Regions from separate parts of the Sporosarcina sp. FA15 genome, predicted to be linked through region 1. Evidence: riboswitches for the same ligand, from Rfam matches in the RefSeq annotation. Region 1 holds a riboswitch; each other region holds the start of a gene.
What was found. Region 1 has a riboswitch for S-adenosylmethionine ahead of ACP8HG_RS21810 (methionine ABC transporter ATP-binding protein). Riboswitches for the same ligand answer to the same signal wherever they lie in the genome.
Positions count from the first base shown of each region.

Region 1 (10,400 bases):
CCGTCCGACATCGGCAACATTCCGTACGCTTGACGTTGTTGGACTAGATACGTTCATGCATGTGGCGAAAAACGTTTACGACAAGACGGAAGGCGAAGAGCAAAAAGTGTTTGAATTGCCGCCATTCATGAAGAAAATGATTGATAATGGCTGGATTGGTGCCAAGGCAAAACAAGGATTTTATCTCAAAAAAGGTAAAGAGATTCTTGAACTAGATACAGAGACATTTGAATACAGTCCAGCTAAAAAGTTGAAAACACCTTCTATTGAAATGGCTAAACAACAAAAAGGACTTGCTAATAGAGTGAAAACGCTCGTCTATGCGGATGATCGCACTGGTGAAATCTTGTGGAGTATCCTGTCACCAACATTGCTTTATTCTGCAGAACTAAACGGTGAAATTGCAGATGATATCGTTGCAATCGACAATACCATGAAATGGGGCTTCGGATGGCAGCAAGGACCATTTGAAATCTGGGATGCAATCGGCGTAGCAAAATCTGTTGAGAAGATGAAAGATGAAGGCGGGAAAGTTCCAGCATTCGTTCAAAGTTTGCTCGACAAAGGCTATGAAACTTTCTATAAAGAAGAAGACAATGAACTTTACTTCTTCGATGGAGAAGATTACAAGCTTGTTCCTGTTAATGAAAAAGTAATTGACTTGAAGCGCTATAAGCAAAAACATGGCGTTATCAAAAAGAATTCAGGTGCTAGTTTAATCGACCTTGGCGATGGAGTGGCACTTCTTGAATTCCATTCACAATCGAATTCAATTGGTCCTGACATCATTCAAATGATCAACTTCGCCGTTGATGAAGTTGAGAAAAATTTCAAAGGGCTTGTCATTGGAAATCAAGGCAAAAATTTCTGTGTAGGTGCAAACCTTGGAATGATTCTAATGGAAGCGCAGGATGACAATATCTTTGAACTTGATTTCACTGTTCGCTCATTCCAAAACGCCATGATGAAAATCAAGTATTCCTCAAAACCTGTTGTTGCAGCGCCATTTGCAATGACGCTTGGGGGAGGGACTGAGGTTTGTCTACCGGCAGCTCATATTCAAGCTTCAATGGAAACGTATATGGGACTTGTTGAAGTCGGCGTTGGTTTGATACCGGGTGGTGGCGGAAACGTAGGACTTTATACGAAACATTTAAAAGGATTGCCAAAGGGCGTTCACATTGACTATCAATTTGTTGCCAATAAAGTTTTCGAATCAATCGCGACTGCAAAAGTGTCTACTTCAGGAGACGAAGCATGTGAAAATAACTTCCTCGATTTCGCAGATGGTATTAGTGTCAATGCAGATCACTTAATCTATGATGCGAAACAGGCAGCTATTGCATTGTTTGACATGGGTTATAAAGCACCTAAACGTGAGAAATTCCCTGTTACAGGTGATTCGGGTTATGCAACGATGCTTCTCGGGGCAGAGGGCATGTTCCTATCTGGCTTTATCAGCGAGCATGATCTGAAAATCGCGAAGAAGCTGGCGTTTGTTTTATCCGGCGGAAAAGTACCATACGGAACACTTGTTGACGAACAATATATGTTGGACCTTGAACGTGAAGCTTTCCTTAGCCTTGTGGCGGAACCAAAATCACAACAGCGTATGCAACACATGCTCGTAAAAGGTAAACCGTTACGTAACTGATTTAAAGTGCATAGCAAAGAGGAGGAAATTCAATGCGTGAAGCAGTACTAGTAGCCGGTGCACGGACACCGGTGGGAAAAGCGGGTAGAGGTTCTCTTGTAACCGTACGCCCGGATGACTTAGGGGCACTTGTAATTAAAGAAACGTTGAAACGTGCTGGGGGCTATGATGGCCCAATTGATGACTTAATTATTGGTTGTGCGATGCCTGAAGCTGAACAAGGGATGAACGTTGCGCGAAATATTGGTGCACTTGCAGGTCTTCCTGATACGACGCCTGCAATTACGGTAAACCGATTCTGTTCATCAGGTCTTCAATCAATTGCTTATGCAGCTGAACGCATCATGCTCGGTCACTCGCAAGCAATTATTGCAGGCGGCGTCGAGTCAATGAGTATGGTACCGATGATGGGGAATACAATCCGACCGAATGCTCACTTAGCAGAAACGGCTCCACAATATTATATGGGAATGGGTCACACTGCTGAGCAAGTTGCAGTAAAATACGGTATCACGCGTGAAGAACAGGATGAATTTGCTGTGCTGTCTCACAAAAAAGCAGGTGCAGCGATTGCAGCTGGAAAATTCAATGATGAAATCGTGCCAGTCGAAGTCGTAAAGCGTTCTGTAGATGATAACGGAAAATATAGTGAGAAGAATTTCACATTTAAAATGGACGAAGGAGTCCGTCACGGAACAAGCGTAGAGGGATTAGCGAAATTGCGTCCGGCATTCTCCGTAACAGGTACTGTTACGGCAGGTAACTCGTCACAAACATCAGACGGAGCAGGCGCAGTACTTGTGATGGACCGCGAAGTGGCAGAAGCGCAAGGCTTGAAGCCAATCGCGAAATTCCTGTCATTTGCTGTAGGCGGCGTGCCACCTGAAGTGATGGGAATCGGCCCAATTGTAGCCATTCCAAAAGCACTTAAAATTGCAGGGCTTTCTATTGAGGATATCGATGTATGGGAGTTAAACGAAGCGTTCGCGTCTCAGTCACTTCAAGTTATCCGTCATCTAGGCCTTGATATAGATAAGGTGAATTTCAACGGCGGAGCAATCTCCCTCGGGCATCCACTCGGAGCAACAGGATCTATCTTAACAATTCGTATGATGAGTGAATTAAAACGTCAAGGTAAACAGTTCGGAGTCGTTACAATGTGTATCGGCGGCGGAATGGGCGCAGCCGGCGTGTTTGAGCTTTTGTAAACACTATATATTCGGCACCACTTATTTAGAATTAACTAGGTGATATACCTCACCAGTATAACGAACAATTCTAGCGAAGGAGCGACAAGTGTGAGCCGAAGCAATCAGACCGACAATGCTCTTCTGGCGGGCTTATTGCGTGAGGCCATCACCAAGCGACAAAGCGGTGTAGGAAGAACATTCTATTTATTAAGTGCTGACTATCTAGTAAACAAACCAGTGAATTTTATATTAATAGTGGACATATAAACCCTTAAGATTAAAAGGAGGAAACAACATTGACTGAATTAAAAACAAACGAACTGATTAAAGGTGGAGCTTTTCTAACGGAAGACATTGAAGCAAACCGTGTATTTACGCCTGAAGATTTTACTGATGAACAGAAAATGATTGCGAAAACAGCAGAAGACTACGTGAAAAATGAAGTTCAACCTGTTGTCGAAAATCTTGAAAACCATGAATTCGAGCACTCTGTAAGACTACTGAAAACTGCGGGGGATCTTGGACTTCTAGGAGCGGATGTACCAGAAGAATATGGTGGTCTTGGACTCGACAAAATTGCGTCTGCACTTATCTCTGAAAAGATGTCCGTAGCAGGCGGATTCTCGATTACTCATGGCGCACACGTTGGTATCGGAACCCTACCAATCGTACTTTTCGGAAATGAAGAACAAAAGAAAAAGTACTTGCCAAACTCTGTATCAGGTGACAAAATCTCTGCATATGCACTAACTGAGCCAGGCTCTGGTTCTGATGCATTGGGTGCGAAAACAAATGCGAAATTGAATGCTGCTGGAACACACTACATCTTAAATGGTGAAAAACAGTGGATTACGAACGCAGGATTTGCAGATATTTTTGTTGTTTACGCGAAAATCGATGGCGATAAGTTCTCTGCTTTTATTGTTGAAAAAGAATTCCCAGGTGTATCTGTCGGAGCCGAAGAGAAAAAGATGGGTATCAAATCTTCATCTACTCGTACGCTAATCTTACAAGACGCAGTAGTACCAGTTGAAAATTTGCTAGGTGAAATCGGTCGCGGGCATATTATTGCATTTAATATCTTGAATATCGGTCGCTACAAATTAGGAGTCGGCACAATGGGCGGATCTAAACGTGCGCTTGAGCTTGCAATTACTTATACAAATCAACGTCAACAGTTCAAAACACCAATTTCTTCATTCAACTTGACGAAACAAAAACTATCAACAATGGCATCTAAACTGTACGCGGCTGAAAGCTTGATTTACCGTACAGTTGGTTACTTTGAAGAGCGTCAAAGCCAGTTGAGTCTTGAAGAGCAAAAAGATGGTAAAGCAATTGCGGCAGCAATCGCAGAATACGCAATCGAATGTTCTATCAATAAAGTCGTGGGATCTGAGGTATTGGATTACATCGTTGACGAAGCAGTTCAGCTTCACGGCGGATACGGCTTCATGCAAGAATATGAAGTAGAGCGCATTTATCGTGATTCACGCATCAATCGTATTTTTGAAGGGACGAATGAAATCAACCGTCTGCTAGTACCAGGTACATTCCTGAAAAAAGCAATGAAGGGCGAATTGCCATTGCTTCAACAGGCGCAAGCACTTCAAGAAGAACTTCTTATGATGATGCCTGAAGAAATCGGTGACGAAGCACTTGCACAAGAAAAAGCACTTGTGAAAAATGCTAAGAAAATCGGTTTGCTTGCTGCTGGTCTTGCTGCACAACGTTTTGGCACGAAGCTTGAAGCAGAGCAAGAGGTACTTGTAAATATTGCAGATATCGCTAATAATGTTTTTGCGATGGAGTCTGCACTTCTACGTACAGAAAAAGCAATTGCACGCAGCGGAGAAGAAAAAGCGCAACAGAAAATCCTTTACACACAAATCTTCTGCCAAGAAGCATTTGAAGAGATTGAAAGAGATGCAAAAGAAACACTTCTTGCGGCTGTCGATGGTGATAATCAACGCATGATGATTTCAGCGCTGCGTAAATTGACTCGCTCGAATCCGTATAATATCATCGCTAAAAAACGCGAAGCTTCAGTTAAGCTAATCGAAGCGGAGAAGTATATCGTATAACACGTCTGTAGATTAAAATTACCTTGATCACACACTGGGCGTTACGTGTAGTTGTTTTTGTATCGCTTTGAATTGAACAATTTCAATACCATTATCGAGATGTATTGATAAGTAGGGATGCGACTCTGTCGCATCCCTACTTATTCTTTCGGTAATCGCATGGTTTTTGTTCATTTGCCGCTCTCGAAAGACATTGATACAAGAAGTGCCGAAGCTTTTTTGGACGAAAGAATGGCTAGCTTCTCACCTAAAGATAAGCGGTCAAAGATATAATTTTGACCGCTCAATCCTTCTCTATAGTATCTCCATATTTATTTTAAGGAAGTGTCAATTTCCTATAAGACATCACATAATCTTTGCAAAAGTAAGCAAAGAACGAAATGTACAACGTACGAGAGTGCCCGAAATTGCATCTTCGGGCACTTACAATCTCTATAGAAAGTCATCTTTTCTATTCTTTCAAAGCACCTGCCCCACGGTAATAATATCGTAATTAATTCGCCGAAAGCGGGCCGAAAATAGTAAAGGGTTATAGCGGTTTTCAAGCCCTGCTCGCTATCGTATTATGCAAGTCAATAATTAATCGAGAGACTTGATTGTTTAATGAAGTAAAATTACCGATCTCACTTTGACGTCCAGGTACCAATAGGCGCCAAGGTGTTTTTTCTGTTATAATGGCGAAAATGGAGGCGTTGCGGTATGGGATTAGTTTATTACGGTTATCCAAAGTGCGGGACATGCAGGAAAGCAAAAAAATGGCTTGAGACGAACAACTTGGACTTTCAGGAAGTGAACATAGCGGAAGCTCCTCCTTCAGTAGAAGAACTTGGCAAAATGATTGCGGCATCGGATTTGGAGTTGAAAAAGTTTTTCAACGTTAGTGGGACGAAATATAGAGAGCTAAACTTGAAAGACAAATTGCTCACAATGACAGATGAAGAGAAAATTAGCTTGCTGTCATCTGACGGTATGTTGATTAAGAGACCAATTGTCTTCGGTGATGGTAAGGTGACTGTCGGATTCAAGGAAGAAGAGTTCGACAAAGTATGGACTAACTGATTTCCTATCTTGTCTTTATTCGAGAAATATGACAGAATTGAAGAGAATGAAACTATTTATTTGGAGGGATACGGAATGAGCACACCAAAAGATCTGCGTTATTCTGAAGAGCATGAATGGGTAAAAGACGAAGGTGGTAACTACCGCATCGGTATTACTCACTTTGCACAATCTGAACTAGGCGATATCGTATTCGTTGAACTTCCATCTGTCGGAGATGACATCAAAGCGGACGAGCCTTTCGGAAGCGTTGAATCTGTTAAGACAGTATCAGAACTTTATGCACCAATCAGCGGAAAAGTAATTGAAGTGAATGAAGGACTTGAAGACAGCCCTGAATTTGTCAATGAATCACCGTATGAAAATGCATGGATGATCGTTGTTGAACCTTCAAATGTTTCTGAACTGGATGAACTTATGTCAGCTGAAGCGTATGAAAAAATGACTGTCGGAGAATAACTAAGACAAGGCGCCGGTACTTTTTCGGCGTTTTTTGCATCTTTATATAAAAAAGAGCGAAGGAGGGGCTTCTTGTGTCGGATGAAAGAGTAATTATCGTCGAGGGCGGTTCGGATAAGAAACGTTTGGCACGAATACTTGTTGAGCCTGTCGAAATTATTTGTACGAACGGCACAGTAAGTCCTTATCGGCTTGAAGAATTGCTTGCACCTTACGAAGAACATGAACTATTTGTCTTCGTTGATGCGGATGAAGATGGAGAAAAGACCCGTGTTTTATTCAAAAGAGAGTTCCCGGCAGCAATCCATTTGTACACAGAAAAGGTTTATCGGGAAGTGGAGACGACCCCATACAAAGTGTTGGCTACAATACTACAAGGTGCGGATTTTAAAATCAGACCGGAATTTCTAATTTAAAGGATGTAGAATTAATGGAAACTTGGACACGCGAACAATGGGAGATGGCTTTGAAAGAGTCTTCAGTGGCAGCGTTTTATTTATATACACCAATGTGTGGAACTTGTGCAGTCGCATCTAAAATGATGGAAGTTATTACCGTCATGAGACCGGGAATACCAATCGGGAAAGCAGATTTGAATTACGTACAAAATATTGCAATTGACTATGAAATCGAAAGCGTTCCTTGCCTTCTTATACAAAAGGATGGCGTTTTAACCCATAAAATTTATGCATTTCAATCAGTACCGTATCTACTTGAAGAAATAGATTGACAATAGATATGGAACTTTGATATACTTCGTCTTAACATTCAATTGAATAGGTCACTCTTATTAAGAGAGGTGGAGGGATAGTGCCCTGCGAAGCCCGGCAACCGTCACGTAAGTGAAATGGTGCCAAGTCACACAAAGCATACGCTTTGAAAGATGAGAGATTGGACAACGTTTATTTTCGATAACGTCAAGCCTTTCTGCCCGTCTGCAGGAAGGCTTTTTTGTATTGAAAAGCGGAAGGCGCCGCTCAGCCCCGACAGGCACAAGTCAGATTGCGAAGGGGGCGTACCTAAGCCACCACAGCGAACTGCCTTGTGACCCGAGGGGGTGGCGCCTGAAGCTAGACCAAATTAGTAACAAAACAATTTTTCTGAGGTGAAAAAAATGATTTATTTAACGGATATAAATAAACGATACGGTGAAGGGCCAGGCAGTATTTCAGCAGTCGAAAATGTATCGCTTGAAATTACTGACGGTGAGATTTTTGGAGTCATCGGCTATAGTGGGGCAGGAAAAAGTACGTTGATTCGACTACTGAACGGTCTTGAAATGCCAACGTCAGGTAGCGTTAAAATAGGAAGTCTAGAAATATCAGCAATTAAAGGGAAAGAGCTAAGGGAAGCACGACAAAAAGTGAGTATGATTTTCCAACACTTTAACTTACTGTGGTCTAGAACAGTGAAGGAGAATATCGCTTTCCCTCTTGAAATCGCGGGTGTACGAAAAGCCGAGCGTGATAAGAAAGTGGCGGAACTGATTGAATTAGTTGGTTTGGCTGGTCGCGAAAATGCATATCCATCCGAATTGTCTGGAGGTCAGAAACAGCGCGTAGGGATTGCTCGTGCGCTTGCAAACGACCCTGAAGTCCTTCTTTGTGACGAAGCGACTTCAGCCCTTGATCCAGAAACAACGGATTCAATACTAGACCTTCTAACAGGAATTAATGAACGACTTGGACTGACAATTGTGCTTATCACACATGAAATGCACGTTATCCGGAAAATTTGCCACAGAGTTGCAGTTATGGAGGCAGGGAAAGTTGTTGAGTTGGGAGATGTCCTGGATGTGTTCCAATCACCGAAGGAACCGATCACAAAGCGGTTTGTCTCTCAAGTGACGGAACCCGTGGAGGCGAAGCAGGCAATGGCGCATATTAAGGAAGAATTTCCTGCCGGCACGCTTATCAAGCTTGTATTTGTAGGGGAGCGGACAGAACAACCTGTCCTCGCAAGTCTTATTCGGAAATTCACTGTCGATGTGAATATCGTGCAGGGAAACATATCCCATACACATGGCGGGGCATACGGCACACTGATACTTCAGTTGCTTGGAGATTCCTCAATCATTGAGGAAGCAATTCAATACCTCAATGAAAATGATGTTCAGACGGAGGTGATCGGTAATGATTGAAAACCTTTTTCCGAATGTCGACTGGACTAAAATGTGGGAAGCAACAGTGGAAACACTCTATATGACTGCGGTTTCTACATTGTTCACTTTAGTTATTGGGTTAGGACTTGGAATTTTACTCTTCCTATCTAGTCCCGGTCAACTTTGGTCGAATAAGTTGGTCAATATTATATCAGGAGCATTCGTCAATATTTTTAGATCCATTCCGTTTATCATATTAATCATTTTACTTATTCCGTTTACGAAATTTCTTCTTGGTACAATCCGCGGACCGGATGCAGCGATGCCGGCACTTATTATTGGAGCGGCTCCGTTTTATGCAAGAATGGTGTTGATTGCATTACAGGAAATTGATAAAGGTGTAATTGAAGCTTCGAAGTCAATGGGAGCGAAAACGAGAACGATTATTTTTAAAGTTCTTATACCGGAATCGATGCCTGCACTTATTTCAGGAATTACTGTAACAGCGATTGCACTCGTCGGGTACACTGCTATGGCTGGGATTATCGGAGCAGGTGGACTTGGGACTCTTGCATACTTAGATGGATTCCAGCGTAGCCGGGAAGACGTTACACTTGCTGCAACAATCCTTATTTTAATTATCGTTTTCATCATTCAATTCATCGGGGATTTTGCGGTGAGGAAATTCGACAAGAGATAATAGTTAGTACAGTAATATCAGGCCTAGCCTGTAAATTATATAAAACATAGAAAAAGGGGAGAAAAAATCATGAAAAAGCTTTTAGGGGGAATAGTATTAGCAGTACTTGTATTGGCATTGGTAGCTTGCGGAGCGAAAAATGACAGCGATGATAAAAGTACAAGTGGGGAAGACAAAGCTGACAAAGAAACTGTTGAAGAAACGGAAATTGTCATTGGTGCATCTAACACACCGCACGCAATCATTTTAGAAAAGGCAGCACCGATATTGAAAGAAAAAGGAATTGAACTTGTCATTGAAACATACCAAGACTATATTTTGCCAAATAAAGATCTAGAATCAGGCGAATTGGATGCGAACTTCTTCCAGCACATTCCTTATTTAGATCAACAAGTAATTGACCACGGTTATAAGTTTGCGAATGCAGGAGCTATCCATATCGAACCGATGGCTGTTTACTCGACGAAATATAAATCAATTGATGAACTTCCAGACGGTGCAGTTATTATTTTTAGTAACTCAGTAGCTGAACATGGCCGTGTCCTATCTTTGTTAGAGTCGGCTGGGTTAATCAAATTGGCTGACGGAGTAGATAAAGTAACAGCTGAAGTGAAAGACATTGTTGACAACCCTAAAAATCTGGAATTTGATGCGAATTACGAACCATCACTTTTACCACAATTGTATAAAAATGATGAAGGCGATGCAGTAGTTATCAACGCAAACTATGCAATCGATGCAGGTTTGAATCCACTTGACGATTCTATCGCGATTGAAGAGACAGAGTCGCCATATGCAAACATCATCACAGTAAGAGAAGGCGATGAAAATACTGAAGCAATTAAGATTTTGGTTGACGTGTTGAAATCGAAAGAAATCCAAGACTTCATTCTCGAAGAGTGGGGCGGCGACGTCATTCCTGTGAAGTGATTTGATGATGAAAGTGGACAACTATCTTTACCCATCACCTAGATTGTCATCTTAGAAAAAAGGGAGATTATGAAATGAAGAAATTTCTAACAGGTGTTTTATTAGCAGTACTGATACTCGCGCTTGCAGCTTGCGGAACAAAAAACACTAGCGGCAGCAATAATGTAGGCGAAAAAGAAACAACTAAGATTGTTGTCGGAGCTTCCAATACACCGCATTCGAT
Region 1 covers NZ_CP188818.1:4,548,622-4,559,021, forward strand. Annotated here, with positions in the region: gene ACP8HG_RS21775 (3-hydroxyacyl-CoA dehydrogenase/enoyl-CoA hydratase family protein) at 1-1,654, shown strand, start outside; gene ACP8HG_RS21780 (acetyl-CoA C-acetyltransferase) at 1,687-2,862, shown strand; gene ACP8HG_RS21785 (acyl-CoA dehydrogenase family protein) at 3,141-4,928, shown strand; gene ACP8HG_RS21790 (arsenate reductase family protein) at 5,628-5,987, shown strand; gene gcvH (glycine cleavage system protein GcvH) at 6,063-6,446, shown strand; gene ACP8HG_RS21800 (toprim domain-containing protein) at 6,521-6,862, shown strand; gene ACP8HG_RS21805 (thioredoxin family protein) at 6,877-7,176, shown strand; SAM riboswitch class I at 7,231-7,336, shown strand; gene ACP8HG_RS21810 (methionine ABC transporter ATP-binding protein) at 7,561-8,586, shown strand; gene ACP8HG_RS21815 (methionine ABC transporter permease) at 8,579-9,247, shown strand; gene ACP8HG_RS21820 (MetQ/NlpA family ABC transporter substrate-binding protein) at 9,317-10,177, shown strand; gene ACP8HG_RS21825 (MetQ/NlpA family ABC transporter substrate-binding protein) at 10,252-10,400, shown strand, end outside.

Region 2 (10,400 bases), 310 kb from region 1:
TTTTAAATATTTCAGGGGAAAGGGAAAGTACAATGGAGAATTTAGAAGAAGCAATTCAGTTAAGAAGTGAAGGGAAGCTTGAGAAATCAAATGCGTTACTTTCCAATCTAGTTTTGAAATTCCCAGACAATGCACTAGTTAATTATCAATATGCATGGAGTTTCGATGTTCTTGGGTTAGAAGCAGATGCTGTACCTTATTACGAAAAAGCCATCCAATTAGGCCTAGATGATACAAATGCAATAGGCGCATTTATAGGATTAGGTAGTTCATATCGTGCGTTAGGCAAGTATGAAAAATCGCAAACAGTTTTGGAAAAAGGAATTGAAAACTTCCCGGAAAACAATGCAATGAAAACTTTCTATGCAATGACATTGTACAATGTTGGTGAACATCGTGAAGCCATGGAGATTTTACTAACCAATCTAGCTTACACGACAAATGATAGTGAAATCTTATCATATAAAAGAGCAATTGAGTTCTATGCTGATAAACTCGACAAAACTTGGTAGGCAGACTGCTATAAAAAGAGGATGAAAATAATATCTATATATTGAATTAAAGAATCCCATTGAATCTACTGTGGCGCTCAATAAGGAGAGAGTTGTATTTCGGGATGTGGATTGTAGAAAACTTGGCGCTTTGAGGATACCTTTGGACGTAAGCCTAGATTAGCGCTTCGCATCCAGTTTTACGGCTTCGGCGACCCCTTTTGCCGCGCCTGCGCTAGGGTTGTTCATTAGTGAGTGAGTGTAATTCGGAGTGTGGATCGTAGATCGCTTGGCGCTTTGGGGATGCCTCTCGCCATGAGCCTGGATTGGCGCTTCGCATCCAGTCTCATGGCTTCGGCTACCCCTTTGCCGCGCCTGCGCTGGAGTTTTCATTATTGAAAGTGATTTTGAGATGTATAGACTTAGATTATAATGTGATTACTATTTGATACTAATCTCATTGAAGAAAGACGTACTACAGACTGCAGGTCTTATCTCCGACAATGAAATACACTTTCTAACATAGATTTATCCAGCGAAGGCGCGTCTTCGTGGTAGCCGGAGCGATAAGACTGAAAGGGATCTTCTTTCTGACTTATCGCGGGAGGCATCCACAAAGCGTCGAAGCGGTATTGGCGGGAAATCTAATTAGTTCTAAGTATTGGGACTTTTTCAGTGGCCTCCCAAAAGCCCTTTTAAAGCGCATAAGCCGTATTCATTTGTTCAACATATATATTAAGGAATGATTAAATTGGGTGAACGATTTACAATCACTGATGTGGAAAGAGAAAAAGTATTGGGAAATTACTTCAAACAAGGTTTGCAAGGACCGCTTGACGTATTTCCGAGTAAAGAAAAGAGGAAGTACATTATTGCCCAAGAAATAATTAAGCAATTTGAAGTTGATAGAATGTACGTGGAAAAAGAAATAAATGACCTATTGGCGACGATTTATCCTGATTTTGCCACAGTAAGACGATTTCTGATAGATTATCGTTTCATGACTAGAAGTAATGATGGCAAGCAGTACAGGATTGAAGGCTGACTATTTGCAAATACATAGGAATGTGGAACTGAAAGAAGTGAATATGTTCGTTGAAAAGGTCTTTGGTAAGTATGAAGATTTGATCCACGGTTTTTGTACGAGTATGTGAGCAGTGTGAATGAAAGAGGAGTAGTTTATGGTCATTACAACTGAAAGAGAAATTGTTGTTTTAATTCAAGAGGATAAGTGGATGATGGACCTATTGAAATGCGCCAAATCATTGAATTTGCCTGATTGGTGGATCTGCGCCGGATTTGTTCGATCTAAAATTTGGGATGTGCAGCACGGTTTCAATGTAAGGACGACGATTCCAGATATTGATGTCATCTATTATGATCGAATAAATAGTGGGAAAAGTGTGGAAAAGGAATACGAGGAAGTGTTGAAAAGACTTCTACCAGCTATCCCTTGGTCGGTCAAAAATCAGGCAAGAATGCATAGTGTAAATAATGTCATCCCCTATACTTCGTCTGTTGATGCGATCTCAAGGTTTCCTGAAACGGCAACAGCTTTGGGGGTGAAATTGGATAAAGGAAACAATGTCATATTAACAGCGCCTCATGGTATAGAAGATGTTGTAAATTTGAGGGTGAAACCGACCCCTTATTTTTGTGATAAGAAAGAACGGATGAAGATTTATGAAGAAAGGATTAAGAAAAAGAATTGGCAAGTTGTATGGAACAAGCTTGAGATTATAAGTTTGGACAGTGACTAGGAGGGCTTTTATGGAATTTACAGTAAGCTACGCTTCATTTACGACTGCAGTTTCTGATATAAATAAAATTATTTCATCAAAAAGCGTTATTCCAATACTCTCTGGAATAAAAATAGAAGCCAACGAGTATGGTCTTAAGCTTACGGGTAGCAATTCGGATATTTTTATTGAAAGAACTATCCCTTTACTAAAAAGTGGAGAAAAGGTCGTGGATATCAAAGAATTTGGAAGTGTAGTTGTTTTATCGAAATATTTGAACGGAGTTGTGAAAAAACTCCCCAATGATATTTGTATTAAATTAGGACGCAATGATTCAATCACGATAAAATCGGGGGATATTGAAACAAAACTAAATGGATTTAATGCGAATGACTATCCAAAAATTCCGGAGATGGATCGCAATACTAAAATTGAAATACCGTTTGGGAAATTAACGGAGGCTATAAAGCAAACCGCTTTTGCTGTTTCAAAAAGTGAGGCTAAACCGGTACTAACTGGAGTGAAGATGGAGTTTGAAGAAAACAAACTCATTTGTACAGCAACAGATTCACATAGATTAGCACGGAGAGAAGTGACTATAGAATCTAAAACAACAGAATCATTTGTAGTTCCGAGTACAAGTTTGTCAGAACTGACGCATCTTAAAGAGGCGGATTCGTCAATCGTAGAGATTTCTTATACGAATAATTTCATTGTGTTTGGGACCGCTATGAGTTCACTTTATTCAAGGTTAATTGAGGGTGTCTATCCTAACACTGGATCTTTGGTGCCAACTGAATCAAAGGCATTGATAACCATGAATACTCAAGTATTAATAGAAGGAATGGATCGGGCTTGTGTATTTTCGACTGAATGGAAACACAATAACATCCAATTGGAGATTGTGGATGATGCTACTATCAAAATATCTTCCAATTCTACAGAAGTCGGGATGATTGAAGAGCTTCAAAAAATTATACATATCGAAGGACAGAACGATATCCAAATGTCATTTGATGGTCGTTTTGTACTTGACGCACTAAAAAGGATACCAGAAGAAAATGTCACGATACGTTTTGATGGCTTGATGAAACCGATTGTCATTCAGCCGCAAAATGATTCCACTTGCCTCCATCTAATTTCACCAGTACGGTCTTATTGAAATGAATAAGTTCTCTCGATCTAGGGAGGAGAGCTTGGGCATATAGGAGATTTATAATTTTTAGTAGCGAAAGGGGATTTCAAGATGAATTTAGCAGCACAAACTTATTGGGACGAATTTTGGAAGAACGAAGAGAAACCTACTTCTGTCAACGCATGGATGTTTGGAAGTTTGCCAGATGAGCTTGCACAGCTTGTAATTGATGGGGAAAAGACTGCGACATGTTCAGGTCATGTAATTTATGAACTGGAGAACGAGCCATTACCCAGAATAGATGAGTACAGCATTATTTTAAATAGCGATGAAAAACCAGTGGCAATCATTAAGACCATTGCAGTATCGCTTGTACCGATGAACGAAGTATCGGAAGAGTTTGCGCTTGCTGAAGGGGAAGGGTCATATGAAGATTGGAAATTGGCTCATGTGAGATTCTTTACGAGTGAATTACGAGAAGTTGGACTTGAGTTCACTGAGGACATGCTCCTTGTTTGCGAACGATTTACGCTAATTCATGTAAAAGATAATAACTTAGGATAGACAAATTGCCTTACACAAGGCAACGATAAATGATCGTTTAGGGGGAATAGTGATGTTAGCAACAACTTTAGAAAGTTATTTAGGAGATAAGATACTAGAGCTATCGAAGGAAGTTAGGCAAGAGATGTTGACGCAAATTGGAAATCCAGATGGTTTTTTGCGTGACGAGTTAATCTATCGAAGCTTCGGAAAAATGATTGTTTCCAATCAATTAAATCCGGAAGAATTCCAGTCTTTACTTGAAGTGGTATTACAGGAAGACTATCTATTTTACGGGATTGGCGAGTCTGGAACTGATTCAGTATTTACACGTTCTTTTTCTGCACTCGTCATTGCTGCAGTTATTGAATATGACATTGAGAAACAAATAGTAAATCCAGATCTTGTTCAGTATACAGTGAACAAGGTTATACGCTATATGAGGGAAGAAAAAGACACTCGAGGTTTTATCCAGGGTAATGGATGGGCGCATGCCATCGCACATGGCGCAGATACCTTGGATGCCTTGGCAAAACATCCTCTACTGAAAAAAGAGGATATCAGTCGAATTCTTCATGCAGTTCAATATTCCTTGTTAAGGCAAGTTGACTATTTGGATGAAGAGGAAGAACGCTTAGCTATAATAATAGTTTCATTAATAAAGCATCAAGATGCTGAGAAGGTTATACAAGTATGGATTGAAGAACTTGCCGGAATGGTAGAAACTGAAATGCTTGAAAATAAAGGATCACTTGACGCCTATCACGTACAAAGAACGGTAAAGAACTTTTTGAAATCAGTCTTTGTAATTTTGAGTTCGAAGGGAATCGGTAAGAAAGTGAACAGCGACGTTTTTAAAGTTCTCGAAAAGTGGATGTGGATGTATCTAAATTAGTCATATAGTCTTCAGATACTGCTGTGGTCCTTGAGTAATCTGTCGTCCAATTCTACGTTAAGTGCTAATGTAAATATCTTTTCGAGACAATCAGCATACTATCTAAGGTAGCGTAATGATGCTCAGGAAAGGTGGAGACATATGTATTATCCTTATGCCCAACAAATGACCTGCCGACAACCGCGGGTTATGACTGTTACAGGAATTGGGAGTCTTAAACTAACACCGGATATTGCTCAAATCCAGTTGGAAGTCAGTACTGAAAACAAACAATTGAACCATGCACAAAAGGAAAATGCTTATGAGATGAATCAAGTCATCGATTCGTTATTGAAATTGGGGATCGACAGGGAGAATATACAAACGGTTTCGTACACTATAGTTCCCCAATACAACTATATCGAAGGCGAACAAGTATTTAGAGGATACGAAGTTACGAATGCGATTACAGTAAAAATTACAGATATTGATCAAGTTGGAAATGTAATAGACGTGGCTGTCCAAAACGGAGCGAACAGGATATCAAATATCCAGTTCAAGGTTGAAAATGAACAATTGGACTATCAAAAAGCATTGAGCCTTGCACTTAAAAATGCATTAGCCAAGGCGCAAATAATTGCTGAGACAATGCAACTGCAACTTGATCCACATCCAATTAAAATTGTTGAAGAATTAAGAGCAGAACCCATCGCATATCGAACATTTGCTGCGAGAGAAATGACTAGCTCCACACCGATTGAACAGGGGCAGATTTCGATTAACGCTACGGTTAAAGTGCAATTTCGGTATTGAAATATCAACGTAAAATAGATGGATACTATTTTACGTTGAAAAAACGACAGCTAACCTAATCACAACTAAAAATTAAGGGAGTGGGGAAAACATGGGAATTAAAAAATCTTCTAATTACCTATCACCTATTGCGCGGATATTTGACAAGTTTTCACGGCAACAAGACGTATCGTTGATTTATGGTGAACCGATTAATTTTGAAAACAGAAAAGTCCTTCCGGTAGCAAAGATTAATTATATTGTTGGCGGGGGAGGCGGCTATTCTAGTGAAACAGGAAACTCTTTAGGTGCCCAAGGAGAAGGGGGCGGGGGACATATCTCCGTCAGACCTTTGGGTGTTTACGAGATAGATGCGGAGAAGGTGAAGTTTAAACCAATCATTGACCTCAAATTTACTTTAACACTAGTTGCTGTTTTTACACTTGGCCTAGTTTGGTTATTGAAAAGGGCTCGCTGAAAATTAATTTGTACGGGGGGAATAATTGAATGTTGTATCGCAGAAAAACGTACACGGTTGAACCAGCGATGTACGAAACGTTTACCCACTTTTTCCATACCTTTTTGCTTCCGAATCAGCTGACGCATGGAGCGCAGCTGGTTGGACGGTGGGTCAATGAAGAACAGACGGAGATAATGGCAATGTGGGCATACGATAATAGGGCTCATTATGAGACAGTGGACGCTAGCATTCGGGCATCGGAAATGCATGCTGAAGCGCAAAATTATCGGAAATCATTAGCTCCATTAATTATTTCATCAAATGAAGACTTTTTCACTTCGACGGGGAATTATGGACAATCTAGACAAATTATTGTTGTAAATGGCTACATTGTCAATGAGGAAGGACATGTATTACTTGTACGGAACAATCACCGAAATGATACATATGAAATGCCGGGTGGGCGACTTGAGCTTGGTGAAACCTTGAAAGAGGCGGTTAAACGGGAAGTACTAGAAGAAACAGGTATCCACGCAGAAATTGGTGATATGACAGGAGTTTATCAAGATATCACGTTAGGCGTCATCTGTATGGTTTTTCGTGGAAGAGCGATGTCAGGTGTACCAGCTGCACAACCTCCTGAAACGATTGACGTACAATTTGTTGACTTTGATAAAGAGCAAGTAGGAGACTGGATAAAACGCCCGCAATTTGCATCTAGTGTGGATGATGCTCGAAATAGCGATACGATTGTTTATGAAAGTTATGAAGTGAGACCGTATAGATTGATTGAGCGCTCATGAATAATCTTACTTGGGTTGGAAGTGAAAAGGACTTTGTCGATGAACGAGATGTACGATGGATTAATCGTGTAGCGGTTGGTAGATTTGGAGGTAATTCTTCAGCGGGACAAACCAAGAATGAAGATGGCTGCGTTATTTGGCAAAATGAGGATTGGGAATTAGCGGCTATTTTGGATGCACATAAAAGTGCTGAAAGTGCGGAACTTGTTGTACAAACACTCGGGCAGCATAAAGAAAAATTGGTAGAGATTTTAGATATGAAAGGTCCTCCACGATTTAAACGTTTGGAAATGAAGTTACTTGAAATTTTTCAATCTGAACAATTTTTGAATGAATGCAGATGTGCCATGGGAGAAACGGCTTGTCTTATCGTTGTCAGGAAAGCTAATTACGTTTGGTGGTTTTCGGTTGGAGATTGTTTAGTATATCTGTTCCATTCGGAATTAATTGCCCTAAATCAGTTTCAACTTAACCAAAGGCAATTCTTTGAATGGATTGGTCAAGTGAATACGTTTGAGCAAGCAGTACCATGCTACACGTCAGGGACAAGGGAAATGAGAAAAGGGAACAATCTTATTTTTTTGACGACTGATGGTTTAGTGGAATGCCCGGGGGAACCTTTTTTGGATCCGTCAGATCTCGTTGCCGTGCTGAATGAAAAAGAACTTGATAAAGGGATTTCGCAGTTATTGATGGAAATCGAAAGACAAAATGTACGAGACAGTACGACAATTATCGCATGGAATGTGAAAGTAGAAAAGGAAGGTAGCATCCCGAGCGATTATCTCGGATGAAGGAAAAATGACGGGAGGAATTAGATATGGAAGCATCTGAATTAATTGAAATCAAAACCCTTTATTATAACTTAATTCTTGCATGGAATAATCGCGATGCTAAGAGCATGGCTGATCAATTTACAGAGCAAGGCGAATTGATTGGATTTGACGGAAGTCAAGAAATTGGGCGAAATACTATTTTTGCACATTTAGAACCGATATTTGCAGATCATCCAACACCTCCATTTATCAATGTCGTTAAAGATGTGTACTTTCTGAGTGCTGAAGTTGCGATGTTGCGTGCAATCGTCGGGATGATACCTCCGGGCGGAACAGAACTTGACCCAAATTTGAATGCTCATCAAACACTGATTGCAGTAAAAGAAAAGGATGGATGGAAAATAAAAATTTTCCAAAATACACCGGCCCAATTTCACGGAAGATCTGACTTGGTCGAGCGGATGACCAAAGAATTGAAGCAAGTATCTGATGTAGGCTGAAAAAGTGCCCCGCACCAAGATAATACCAGTGCGGGGAGTGTTTTAGTTACTGTTCATGACAAAGGTAATCATTTTCTCTTCTTTTCATTTGAGTTCATTCGTTCGCGTTTTGGTTTCAGGGAACGGAGTTCAGCAAACTCGCGGGCTATTTCTTCATTCATGTCGCCCGGTTTTATTTTTTGGTTTTTCGGCGTTTGTGGTAAAGACCGTGCATTATTTCCGCCAGTTTTATTGTCATCTCTTCCCATAGTAACAACTCCTTTCATTTTTTCAGTGCCACGTTAATATGGCTTTCTAAAGAAATATTATTCAGCAGTTTTCATGCTGAATTAATGTGGAAATTAAAATAAAAATGTTTCTTTTGATTATTATCGTCAAAAAAGACGGTTTACAATAGTAGTTTTAATAGTATAATAGTAAATAATTGAATATTCTTATCAAGAGAAGCTGAGGGATATGGCCCTGTGAAGCTTCAGCAACCTCTGACTTAGTCAGGAAGGTGCTACCTCCAACAAGATTTTTTCTTGAGAGATAAGAACAGAGTGCCCAAATTAAACCCTCTTTTCTTGTCTTATAGAAAAGAGGGTTTTTTATATTGAATCATTTGATTCAAACCAAAGTGAAAAGGGAGAGACGACACATGCCGATCAATGTACCGAAACAATTACCAGCAGGAGAACTATTGAAGAAGGAAAAAATATTTGTGATGGATGAAGAACGCGCAACGTCCCAAGATATACGGCCTATGAACATCGCCATTTTAAACTTAATGCCTGAAAAAGAAAGAACAGAGTTGCAGCTGCTACGTCTATTAGGGAATACACCGCTACAAGTAAATGTTACATTTTTGAACACAGCAACTCATGATTCTAAAAACGTTAGTAAAACGCATTTAAACGCATTTTATACAACATTTGAACATGTGAAACATCGTCGTTTCGATGGACTGATTATTACGGGTGCCCCGATTGAGCATTTAGAATTTGAAGACGTTAATTACTGGAAAGAAATAACGGAGATTATGGAATGGTCAAAAGAAAATGTAACCTCTGTTTTACATATTTGTTGGGGTGCCCAAGCAGCACTCTATCATCATTATGGAATCCGGAAATTTGAATTGCCGAAAAAATGCTCAGGCGTTTTTACGCATCGACTATCGGACCCAACGATTAATCTTGCACGTGGCTTTAATGACGAATTTAAAGCGCCACATTCACGTTATACATCCGTTTCAACAGAGGAAATAAAAAATGATCCCCGTCTACACTTGCTTGCCAAATCAGAGGAAGCAGGGGCATTCATCGTCATTTCTAAAGATAATAAACATATTATGATCACAGGTCATTTGGAATACGATGCGGATACGTTGGCGGAGGAATATGCACGTGATTTGCAAAAAGGAGTCGGTATTGATATCCCGGAAAATTATTTTCCGAATGATGATCCAAGCAAAGAGCCGTTGAATACATGGCGTTCCCATACGCATCTACTCTTCTCCAACTGGCTAAATTATTATGTGTATCAAGAAACACCTTATGAATGGGAATAACTAGTTAATGACAAATGTATCAATTAAACCACGTCTGTAGATTAACCATTTATTTGCATAAAATACTGGTGAGTAGGGCTTGATGACCTTCATTTTCACTGCATTATTTTTGGCCCGCTTTCGACTAACTATTCATGACAGATTTACTGAGGGGTCCGAGTGTGGCTAGAAGTGACTCCGTCACCTCTAGCCACACTCTTTTTAGTAATACTATTGCGAATAGTTGCCTGTCGCGTTCCTACATTATTCAAGTGGAAAATGCAGTTGTTTTGTAAGAATAGAATAGATGACATTCTATGAAGGGTGTAAGTGCCCGAAGATGCAATTTCGGGCACTCTTGGACGATGTACAATGCGTTCCTTTCTTACTTTTAGCAAGGATTATACATCTAATCATGTGATACCTTATAGCTAGTGCCACTTCTTTACTAAAAAAAGAAAAAACCGTATAGAAAGCATCAGCCGCCAAAATTGCATCTTTGGCGGCTTTTCTCCGACTTAGATGTCAGCTTTTCTTTCATCAAAAAAAGCATAAGCACTACAAGTACTTTTGCATCCAGACATCCCGCTAATTGAATAGAAGTCATTCAATCCGAAGCAATCCAAAAATGAAACTATACAAGTAGCGCCCGGAAGGTAATTATGTTATTCACTGGTTAGTTTTGGTTAATCAACAGGTCTGCAATTAACCAAACCAGAAAATGACTGCTTACTATTTTGCAAAAAACTCTAGATTCCT
Region 2 covers NZ_CP188818.1:232,651-243,050, forward strand. Annotated here, with positions in the region: gene ACP8HG_RS01195 (tetratricopeptide repeat protein) at 33-512, shown strand; gene ACP8HG_RS01200 (DUF2087 domain-containing protein) at 1,243-1,536, shown strand; gene ACP8HG_RS01205 (nucleotidyltransferase family protein) at 1,673-2,251, shown strand; gene dnaN (DNA polymerase III subunit beta) at 2,262-3,392, shown strand; gene ACP8HG_RS01215 (ASCH domain-containing protein) at 3,477-3,929, shown strand; gene ACP8HG_RS01220 (DUF2785 domain-containing protein) at 3,982-4,803, shown strand; gene ACP8HG_RS01225 (SIMPL domain-containing protein) at 4,945-5,595, shown strand; gene ACP8HG_RS01230 (hypothetical protein) at 5,687-6,052, shown strand; gene ACP8HG_RS01235 (NUDIX hydrolase) at 6,082-6,837, shown strand; gene ACP8HG_RS01240 (protein phosphatase 2C domain-containing protein) at 6,834-7,631, shown strand; gene ACP8HG_RS01245 (SgcJ/EcaC family oxidoreductase) at 7,658-8,113, shown strand; gene ACP8HG_RS01250 (hypothetical protein) at 8,182-8,361, opposite strand; SAM riboswitch class I at 8,545-8,651, shown strand; gene metA (homoserine O-acetyltransferase MetA) at 8,754-9,662, shown strand.
Region 2: it holds a riboswitch for S-adenosylmethionine, as region 1 does, so the genes downstream of both, metA (homoserine O-acetyltransferase MetA) here and ACP8HG_RS21810 (methionine ABC transporter ATP-binding protein) in region 1, are expected to answer to the same signal.

Region 3 (10,400 bases), 390 kb from region 1:
GCGATGGATTCATTGATGGCACGTGCCGATAGTTGTACAAGTTTGTCAGGATTTTGCCCCTTCGCTTTCAATGTTTCCCTTCCTTCTTCCGATAAGAAGGAAGCCCAAGACGTGTCATCGATTTGAAGATAACGACATCCCTCATCGTACAGTGCTTGAATTACGTCTTGATAGGCTGTAACCAAGTCATCAAATAACTCTTCGTCATTTGCATAGATGCCTTCTTCGAATGTCGCTCTGTGAATCAGCATATTCGGGCTTGGAATCGTGAATTTTGCGACTGCATCACCTGCGATACTTTTCAGGAACTTGAAGTGTTCAATCATGTAATGGTCGCTAAACCCAATTTTTCCTGTCACTCTAATGCCGTGTGCTTTCGTTACAACACCATTGAATTGGAGTCCTTTATCTGTTTCGAAAAACTCAACGCCGTCAAAGCCAGAAAGGAAGTCAAAATGCCACCATTTACGGCGGAATTCTCCGTCCGTCACAGAATTAAGTCCAGCTTCTTTTTGCTTTTCGACGAGCTTTGTAATTTCTTCGTCTTCGATTGTGCGTAATTCCTCGGCAGTGATATCACCGGTTTCTCTTTGCAAACGCGCCTGCTTTAGGCGTTCTGGTCTTAAAAAGCTCCCGACGTGATCTGCTTTAAATGGTGCTTTCGTCAAAGTTTGTTCGGCTATAGGTTTTGTCAATTTAAATTCCTTCTTTCCAATATAATAATGTTTTCTTTAATGGTACTTAATTAGGTATGGCAACTTTTTCACTTGTTTTAATCAAGGCTTGATCAAAATCGGCAATCAAGTCATCGACATGCTCGAGTCCAACAGAAAAACGTAGCAGACCATCGGTAATACCACGTTTCTCCCGTTGTTCTTTAGGCATGGCGGCATGGGACATCGTTGCAGGATAGGAGAGAATTGATTCAACTCCGCCTAGACTTACTGCGAAAACGGGTATCCGAACGTTTTCAACAAAGGCCTTTGCTGCATCTCTGTTTGGCAAACGGAAAGATAAGACAGCGCCTGGACTTGTCGATTGTTTCGAGTGGATTGCGTGTCCTGGATGACTTGCTAACCCTGGATAAAACACCTCTTCTACTAACGGGTGGTCGTTCAAGTACGAGGCTATTTTACTCGCCGATTCGGATGACTGTGTTAAACGGGCACCTAGCGTTTTAATTCCTTGGATTAGCGCGTAAGAATCTTGTGCGCCTAGAATAGAGCCGAAAGAATTTTGAATGAAGGCCAATCGATTGCCAAGTTCTTCCCCCTTTGTAACCGCTAGCCCAGCAATGATATCGCTATGCCCCGATAAAAACTTGGTAGCACTATGAACAACGATATCAACTCCAAGATCTAGTGGACGCTGGTAAAGTGGCGACATGAATGTGTTGTCGAGAAACGTCAGACAGTCATTCAATTTTGCAAGTTCAACAATCGCTTCAATATCTGTAATGCCCAAACGCGGGTTGGATGGTGTTTCAATATAGATTACTTTTGTATTTGGACGGATTGCACGTGCGGTTTCATCTACATTCACTAGATCTACAAATGTATGGTCGATACCGAATTTCGGTAATACCTCGGTTACGAATCGGTATGTGCCGCCGTAGACATCTTCGGTAACCACGATATGGTCACCCGAAGAAAGGAGCATAAATGTAGCCGAGATGGCAGCCATTCCGGAAGCGAAGGCCAATCCGCGCGAACCGCCTTCTAGTGAGGCAATCGTTTTTTCCAACGCATCCCTCGTTGGATTGCCCGAACGGCTATAATCATACGGTCCAAATGCATCGAAGCTTTCCTGATGGAACGTTGAAGATAAGTAGATAGGAACGTTGACAGCACCTGTTTTTTGTTCGTAATCCCCGCGTGTCGAAGCATGGATAATAGTCGTTTCCAACCGTTCTTTATTCAAACTCATCGTTGTAGCACCCCGCTATTCAAAGTTGCAAACACTTGCTTCAAATCTGCGATCAAATCGTCAGCCTCCTCGACTCCGACAGAGAAACGTAAAAGTCGGTCGCAGACGCCACGTCGTATTCGTTCTTCACGAGGAATATCGGCATGGGTTTGCGTTGCTGGATAAGTAATGAAACTTTCCACTCCGCCTAGACTTTCCGCAAATGTAATGAGCTGCAGATTTTCAAGGAATGGCCCGACCGATTCACTATCGTTCAGTCGAAATGATAGCATTCCACCTTTTCCTGGATAGAGAACGTCCGTAACAAGTGGTTCATCTTTCAAATAATTGACGATTATTTTCGCGTTTTCATCATGCTGTTTCATTCTTAAATGCAGTGTTTTCAGCCCTCTGATGATTAGCCAAGAATCGGAAGGGGAGAGGACTGCGCCGATAGCATTATGGTTGGCGGCAAGTTGTTCGCAAAGTTTTTCACCTTTTGCAACGACAAGTCCCGCGAGGACATCGTTATGTCCACCGATATATTTCGTTGCGCTGTGCATGACAATGTCAGCCCCGAATTCAATCGGTCTCTGGAAATAAGGCGTTAAAAATGTATTGTCGACAATCAACAGTAAATCATGCTTTTGAGCCAGTTCTGCATACTGCCGAATATCAAATTCTTGCATGAGTGGATTGGTCGGTGTTTCTATGAAGAGCGCTTTTGTCTTCGAAGTTATCAACTTTTCGGTCTCGTTCACATCGGCGAAACTCGTATACGTTGTACCGATTGAATAAACGTCGGAATATTGTTCGAGCAAGCGATATGTGCCACCGTAAATATCTTCTGGGACAATCAATTCATCTCCAGGACGGAACAGTGTCAAGATAAGCTGAATCGCCGCCATACCAGAACTGCATGCATACCCTGCATCACCGCTCTCTAAGTTTGCAATTCCATCTTCCAATATGGAGCGGGTTGGATTTTTTGTCCGTGTGTAGTCGTAGCCAGTCGATTGACCGAGCCCCTTATGTTTGTACGCAGTTGATAAATAAATCGGAGGGTTGACAGCGCCCGTCTTCGGATCACTGTTGTTGCCTAATTGGACTAGGATTGTATTCAAACTTTGTTTTGTCATTGTAGTCACCCTTTTCTTTTAGATTACAAAAGGGGACCCTCTATAAGAAGAGGGTCCCCGAAATATCGTAGACTATCTTCTTATCTTCTAGGGAAATGAACACCTAAAGGAATTAGCACCGTACCTGAACAGGCTGGTTGCTGAGACGTCATAGGGCCAATCCCTCGGTCTCTCTTGATAAGAATCAAATTATGGAATTATGTGAAAAGAACAATTTCAATAACTTTATCATGACATGGAAAATAAAACAAGAGCGAATTATTAAAATCTGTCTTTCAGCAGCTGCATCCGTTGATTGAATAGACTTGGATATGATAAAAAGCCAAGCAATACACTTGTCACTGCAGCGGTCGTCAATAATAGGAATATGATGAGCAATTGGAACTGAACCGCTTGGATGGGGTCCGCACCTGCGATGATTTGACCACTCATCATACCTGGAAGTTGAACCAAGCCCATTGTCTTCTGACTTTCGATTGTCGGGATCATGCTTGCCTTGATTGCGTTGATGAGTTGTCTATGAATGGCCTGTTTTGGCGTTCCACCGAGAGAAAGGATGAGTTCGGTTTCATCACGATGCGTTTCAATCTCAGCTGTGAAGCGGTTAAGGAATAGGATTGATAGCACCATTGAGTTGCCAATCACCATGCCGCTAATTGAAATGATGTATTGTGCGGTTGGCGGTACGATTTGAAAGCCTAGTAGAATACTCTGGGTTAGTACTTCTACAAAAAGTAATGTGACCGCGATTTTCCAAGTGATTCCTTTGATTGCTTTTCCTTTCTTACGGGTGTTTTGTGTTGCCGCTGCAATCATTAATGTAACCATTAACAAAATGTACAATATGTTTTCAGAATCGAAGACAAATTTAAGAATATAGCCGACCATAAGCAATTGGATAATGGACCGAATTGTCGCAATGATTGTGTCTTTTTCCAAATCTAAACGTAGAGTCTTTGATAGTAGTAAGGGTATGATTACAAATATAAGTGTAATGGATAACGTAAGATAACTCATTCTACGCCTCCTTGCACAAACTGCTTCACAAATTCATTTGTTGGTGATTTTAATAAGTCACTTTCGCCAGTTTCAATGACTTGACCATTCATTAGAACCCAAGTGTAATCTCCAATTGATAAGGCTTGTTCTAAATTATGTGTTATCCAGATGATGGTTGTGCCATACACCCGGTTAATTTTGACGATTAATTCTTCGATTTCATGTAAAGATGTTCGGTCCAAGGCGGATGTGATTTCATCCAGTAATAGGATTTCAGAACGGTTGATTAGTGTGCGAGCAATGGATACTTTTTGACGCTGACCACCGGATAATTCATTGGTTTTACGATGTAAAAATTGCACATCTAATCCGACGTCTTCTAGAATTTTAATGGCATCCTGTTCAGGCAATTTTTTACCTTGAAGTTCCGTAGGGAGAGCTAAGTTATGATAGACGGTGCCTTTAATCATTGGTGCGCTTTGAAGTGCGATCCCGACATGGCGGCGTAGTTCAACGGGTTCATATGTGGAAATGAGTTTATCGTGAATGAAAATATCTCCTGAAGTAGATGAGATCAGCCCGTTACATAATTTAAGCAATGTTGTTTTTCCTGCTCCAGAAGGGCCGACGAGCGTTGTGATTTTCCCTTCCGGAAAGGAGCCCGTGATATTTTTTAAAATATGTACGTCACCAATGGAATAATTGACGTCATGAAAATGTAGGGCGGGTTTATAAAAATTGGACATTACATTCTCTCCTACCAGCTTCTTATTTATAATAATTCTAATCTAGGTAGTTTTGTCATGCAAGGAAAATCTATTGCAATTCCAAAAAATGTTTGTTACTATATCGTTAATCGATATAACGATAAGCGATATAGTGAGAAGGTGAAAGAATGATAAAACAGCCAGAAAGTTTTTTACCATTGTCGCAGGCAACATATTATATTTTACTGTCCTTAAGGGAAGTACGTCATGGATATGCCATTATGCAGGACGTAGAAAAAATAAGTCGGGGGGAAGTTACAATGGGTCCCGGCACATTATATGGAGCACTAGGAAAATTAGAAAAGCAGAAAATCATTCAAAAAGTAGACATAGATGATGCAGAACGCCGCAAGTATAATCAGCTGACACCCTTAGGTAAAGAAGTGCTTCAGCTTGAGTTTAAGAGGCTTGAATCACTTGTGAAAAACGCCAGGAGCATCATAAAAGAAATGGAGGGCGAAGAAGATGACTGTTAAAAGGTTCAAGATTTTTCTTGCTTCGAGTGTTGATAAAGAAGAGCAGTGGCTGACGGATATGTCACGCCAAGGATTTCATTTTAAAAAGTATGGATTATTTACCTATACCTTCGATGAAAATCCTAATGAATCATATGTCTATCAAATTGATTTCCGGGATGCGAATGAAGAGTATATGCAACTATGTAAAGATGCCGGTTGGCAATATGTAGACAGCGCTCTAAAGCAATTTCATTATTTTCGTACAGAAGCAAATGAATCAGGGGTAAAAAAGATTTATTCCGATGGTGAGTCAGTAAAAGAAACGTTTCAGCGGATGATGAAATTTTATCTGGTATTCTTCATAATCTTGTTAACATCGCAAATTGGATTGTTTTTGACGTGGAAAGGTCAGTTGTCTCAAATAATTCTGACGGTTATCATTATGCTTGTTATTCTTTTGTACTTTTACATTTTTATTTCCTTGAAGAGAAAAATTGATTTTTATTGACTAATAAATGACGCTTATTCTAGCAAGTACTATTTGAAATTCATTCACCAATCGTCATTACAACCTTGATTGTAACCGCTGTTTTAGCGATATTCTTTTCTATATATATGATTGGATTATCGAATGAAGATAAACCCCCTTGGTAAATAAAGCGAGATGATTTAATAAAAAAGTGGAGGCAAACAATTTGAGTTTGCCCTTCTATTTTATCTCCAAGGGGAGGTGATTGAATAACCAATCATGAAATTACTTGATCTTAGTAAAGAAAACGCCACAAGTAAAACGTCGCATAGGACTCCCAGTTCTCCCATGGTGCAGCAAGCTTTAAAATTTCTTCTTTCGTTGGCTTTTCTTCTGCTCCTGTCAAATGTTTGATGGCGTTATGAAGTCCGACGTCAGCAATTGGAAACGCGTTTGGGAAACGCAAACAGCGCATTAAGACATAGTTTGCAGTCCAGGGCCCAATTCCGCGGATTTTGATAAGCATGTTTTCCGCTTCCTTAAAGTTCCCAGTTCCCAATACCTGAGCTTTGGATAGGCTTCCATCTGCGATAAGCTGTGCAACCCCAATCAGGTACTCACATTTTTTTACGGTCATTTTTAATGACGATAAATCCTCGACTGTAAGCTTCGCAATGTACTCTGGTTCAGGGAATATCCAATATGACTGTCCTTCCCATTCAATCGAATTTCCGAACGTCTCCACAAAGCGCCTTTTCAACGTATATGCGTATGTCAGATTGATTTGCTGTCCAAGAATTCCCCAACATAACGCTTCAAACAGGTCAGGGATTCCGATGTTTCGCAATCCATAAAACTCACTTACTGCTTGTTGAAGCAATGGATCCCTTTTCGCCATCTCATAATAAGGTTTCAAATCAGTATCGAGATCGAACCAATCACGTACATAATGGACGACCATATCCCGGACGCTATCGCTAGACGGTGTATATTTTTCTATAAACCGAACCAGAAGGTTACCCTCTGTATTTTCGCTGACTTCGACTAATAGAATCTCATTCCCAACTGGAATTGCCTTGATCACTTTACCATCACGGATTTCAAACATACACTCATTGTTTGACCTGGACATATAGCTGATATTTTCTTTGAAATTGAACTCTTTCGGAACGGCTATTATCAAATAATCTTGTTGATTAACTAGCATTTTAAAAAATCTCCTCTGCATCTTATCTATATGTTTAGTTGTACCATAATCCCAGGTGGAAAAGTTTCGCTATCTTGCTGTTACGTCCTGAAAAGCATTTATCTTTATTCAGCAGAAGACTCTCACCTCCATAGGTGGGAGGTGAATGCTGTTTTGTTTACCTGTTCAGCGGTTTCCAAATGCCCGCTGAACAAAGATAAAGCCTCCGGCGGATGTCGCAGATTTTGAAAGGAGTCAATCGAGCAAGCTCGATTCAAAATCTGGACGCAATTACGCCGAGGCGTAATTGTTTTTGGAAATAGAGGAGGTATACTTAAGGTAAGAGAAAGAGGTGATTCCGTGAGCGATCATCAACAAGTCAGGCAGTTGACTGACGAACAGTGGCAAGCAATTAGACATAACGACGTAAGGTTTGATGAAATCTTCATTTATGCCGTGAAATCGACGGGTATCTTTTGCCGACCATCTTGCAAATCAAGAGATCCAAAAAAAGAGAATGTCCGTATTTTCAATGATGCGGCGGAAGCGCTAGCAGATGGATTCCGACCTTGCAAACGCTGTAAGCCGGGTGGGCTGCGTTTACCTGATGAAGAATGGACTATCCAAATTGGAGAATATATAAACGAGCATTTTCAGGAGCCATTGACGTTAGAAATACTTGCAGACATGTGCCATGGAAGTCCTTATCACCTTCAGCGAACATTTAAAAGAATCACGGGGCTGACGCCTGTTGAATATATCCAAAAGATCAGAATAACGAAAGCGATGTCTGAACTTACTACAACCGATAAATCCATTGCTGAAATTGGGGTAAGCGTGGGGCTTCGGAATCCGTCCTATTTCATCACGCTATTCAAAATGAAAACTGGACAAACACCAAAACAATATCGAAAACTAGTGAGGGAGGTAGAGGTTAGTGGAGAAGAACAGTAAAAATAACGTGTATTGGACATTGCTTAATCACTCACAATGGAAAATGTATATAGCTGCGACGACAGAGGGGCTTTGCTATATAGGTACCCCGAATGCACCATTCGGAGAACTGGAAGCGTGGGTGAACAAACGGCTTCCAAGTCATGTTCTGATAGAAGAAGCGGATATCTTACAGCCACACGCAGTTGAGTTAATGGGTTATTTGAAAGAGCGACGCAGGGATTTTGCATTGCCAGTCGATCTTCACGGTACTCCTTTTCAACAAATTGTCTGGAAGGCCTTGCAAGAAATTCCGTACGGACGGACTGTTTCATATTCGGAAATTGCAGAACGGATTGAAAAGCCGAATTCGGTACGAGCTGTTGGAACCGCTATTGGTGCCAATCCGGTCTTAATTATTGTTCCTTGTCATCGTGTCATTGCGAAAAGTGGTAAGTTAGGTGGTTTCAGGGCCGGTTTAGAGATGAAAGAGCAACTTCTAGAACTGGAAAGATAGTGTTTCGACATAAAAAAAGACAAGGGAGAAGTTAATCTCACCTTGTCTTTTTGCTTTTTGGAACAGGTATGTGATTCGCAGGTTCTTTATTCGTGACATCAAGTATATCAAGTAGGAAGACAAACACGGGAATACCGATAATGAGTCCCCAGACGCCAAAGAAGTTTTGTGAGAAAATCAGTACGATAAACGTGTAAAAAACGGGTAAATCTGTTTTGGAGGACATCAGTTTTGGATTTAAGATATATGCTTCAATGCCATGAATAATCATAACTGCAATGAGAACATAAACAACTTTCAGGAATCCTCCGATTGTAAAAGCAATTATCGTCAGAGGGACAAGTGAAATGATGACCCCGGCAACGGGAATGAGTCCTAAAAAGAAAATCATAATTCCCAAACCGATTATTTGTGGGAATCCGAGTATGAGTAATACGATCACGGACAATATTGTATTAACAATTGCAATGATAAATTGGGCTTCAATCACTTTTCCGAATGTACGCGTGAACTTTTTACCAAAGAACTCAATTTCGAAGTAAAAGGGAGCAATCTTACTATCTTTAAATTTGTTTGTAAACTCTATTAACCGTGGTTTTTCTAGCAGGAAAAATAAGCTTAATACGAGGGCAAGTATGACTTGAATACTTGTTTTACTAATATCAGAGAAATATTTTAACAAAAATGAAAAACCATTTTCCAAATAGGCTGCAATTTGATTACTAGAGATGACGGATTCTAAGTAGGTGAGCAGTACACTATCATGAGGTGTGGAATAGAAGTTTGTAATTCTTACAATAATTTGACTGATTTCCATTGTGATTATAGGCAAATACTTAACAACACCAACTGTCAGTAAGCCAACAATCACTGTATACAGGAGAATGACTAGCAGCTTGCGGTTAAAATGTACACGTTTGAGCGTAAACTCAATAAGTCGATCCAACAAAAAAGCGAAAATGAAGGTAAGCAATATAATATTCATCATACTTTTGACGCTGTAAAGAATTAAAATAATCAAAGCGAAAATAAGAATACGCCGTGGTCCCTTTTTCTCGAAAATGTCTAATAACCCATTCATATGACTTTAGCTCCTTCATAAATAATTACAAGTGAAAACGAGAAATGAGACCTTTCATTGTTAGTATTGCCATGATTTGTAGAGATTATAAATTAGAAAATCTCTTTTAAAAAATAGCTTACGAACGAATATGCAGCACTAGCTGTGAAAAAGGAGTTATACACCGGAAAAGGTTATATCTCCTCAGCTCATGTTTTATTATATTATAGTTGTTGCAATAAATGAAGTTTGAAACATATTTTAATTGATAGGGATGGCTACCCAATGTCCTTTTGAAACCTCGATTAGCTCAGATTGCAATAGTTGATATTTATCCTCCTCAATTTGATCTTCCATTAACGTTCGTTTTTTCTTCGATTCTATTTTAGGGTCAGGAATTGGAATCGCTGAGAGTAACGATTTTGTATAGGGATGCTGTGGGTTAGAGTACAACTCTTCGCTTTCGGCAAGCTCAACAATTTTCCCCGCATACATAACTGCGACCCGGTCACTAATGTGCTTAACCATAGACAAGTCGTGCGCAATGAACAGATAGGTGAGTCCAAGCCGATGCTGAAGATCTTCCAGTAATTCCACAATTTGCGACTGGATAGAAACATCGAGTGCGGATAACGGTTCGTCGCATACTATGAAGTCAGGTTCTACGGCAAGTGCACGTGCAATACCAATTCTTTGGCGCTGTCCACCGGAAAATTCATGTGGATAGCGCATTGCATGGGAAGGTTCGAGTCCGACCATAACAAGCAACTCTTCTACCCTCTTTTTTCGTTCCTCTTTATTTTTACTCAACCGATGAATGTCTAATGCTTGACCGATAATATCAAGCACTTTAAAGCGTGGATTAAGTGAAGAGTACGGATCCTGAAAGATCATCTGCATATGGCGCCGCATCGTTTTCATTTCATTTTTCGAAAGCCGGTTAATGGCCATCCCTTGATACAAGACA
Region 3 covers NZ_CP188818.1:4,155,324-4,165,723, forward strand. Annotated here, with positions in the region: gene ACP8HG_RS19770 (5-methyltetrahydropteroyltriglutamate--homocysteine S-methyltransferase) at 1-695, opposite strand, end outside; gene metC (cystathionine beta-lyase) at 742-1,926, opposite strand; gene ACP8HG_RS19780 (methionine biosynthesis PLP-dependent protein) at 1,923-3,044, opposite strand; SAM riboswitch class I at 3,122-3,228, opposite strand; gene ACP8HG_RS19785 (ABC transporter permease) at 3,306-4,061, opposite strand; gene ACP8HG_RS19790 (ABC transporter ATP-binding protein) at 4,058-4,789, opposite strand; gene ACP8HG_RS19795 (PadR family transcriptional regulator) at 4,939-5,286, shown strand; gene ACP8HG_RS19800 (DUF2812 domain-containing protein) at 5,276-5,776, shown strand; gene ACP8HG_RS19805 (DNA-3-methyladenine glycosylase family protein) at 6,033-6,944, opposite strand; gene ACP8HG_RS19810 (bifunctional transcriptional activator/DNA repair enzyme AdaA) at 7,284-7,877, shown strand; gene ACP8HG_RS19815 (methylated-DNA--[protein]-cysteine S-methyltransferase) at 7,861-8,373, shown strand; gene ACP8HG_RS19820 (AI-2E family transporter) at 8,411-9,454, opposite strand; gene ACP8HG_RS19825 (ABC transporter ATP-binding protein) at 9,695-10,400, opposite strand, start outside.
Region 3: it holds a riboswitch for S-adenosylmethionine, as region 1 does, so the genes downstream of both, ACP8HG_RS19780 (methionine biosynthesis PLP-dependent protein) here and ACP8HG_RS21810 (methionine ABC transporter ATP-binding protein) in region 1, are expected to answer to the same signal.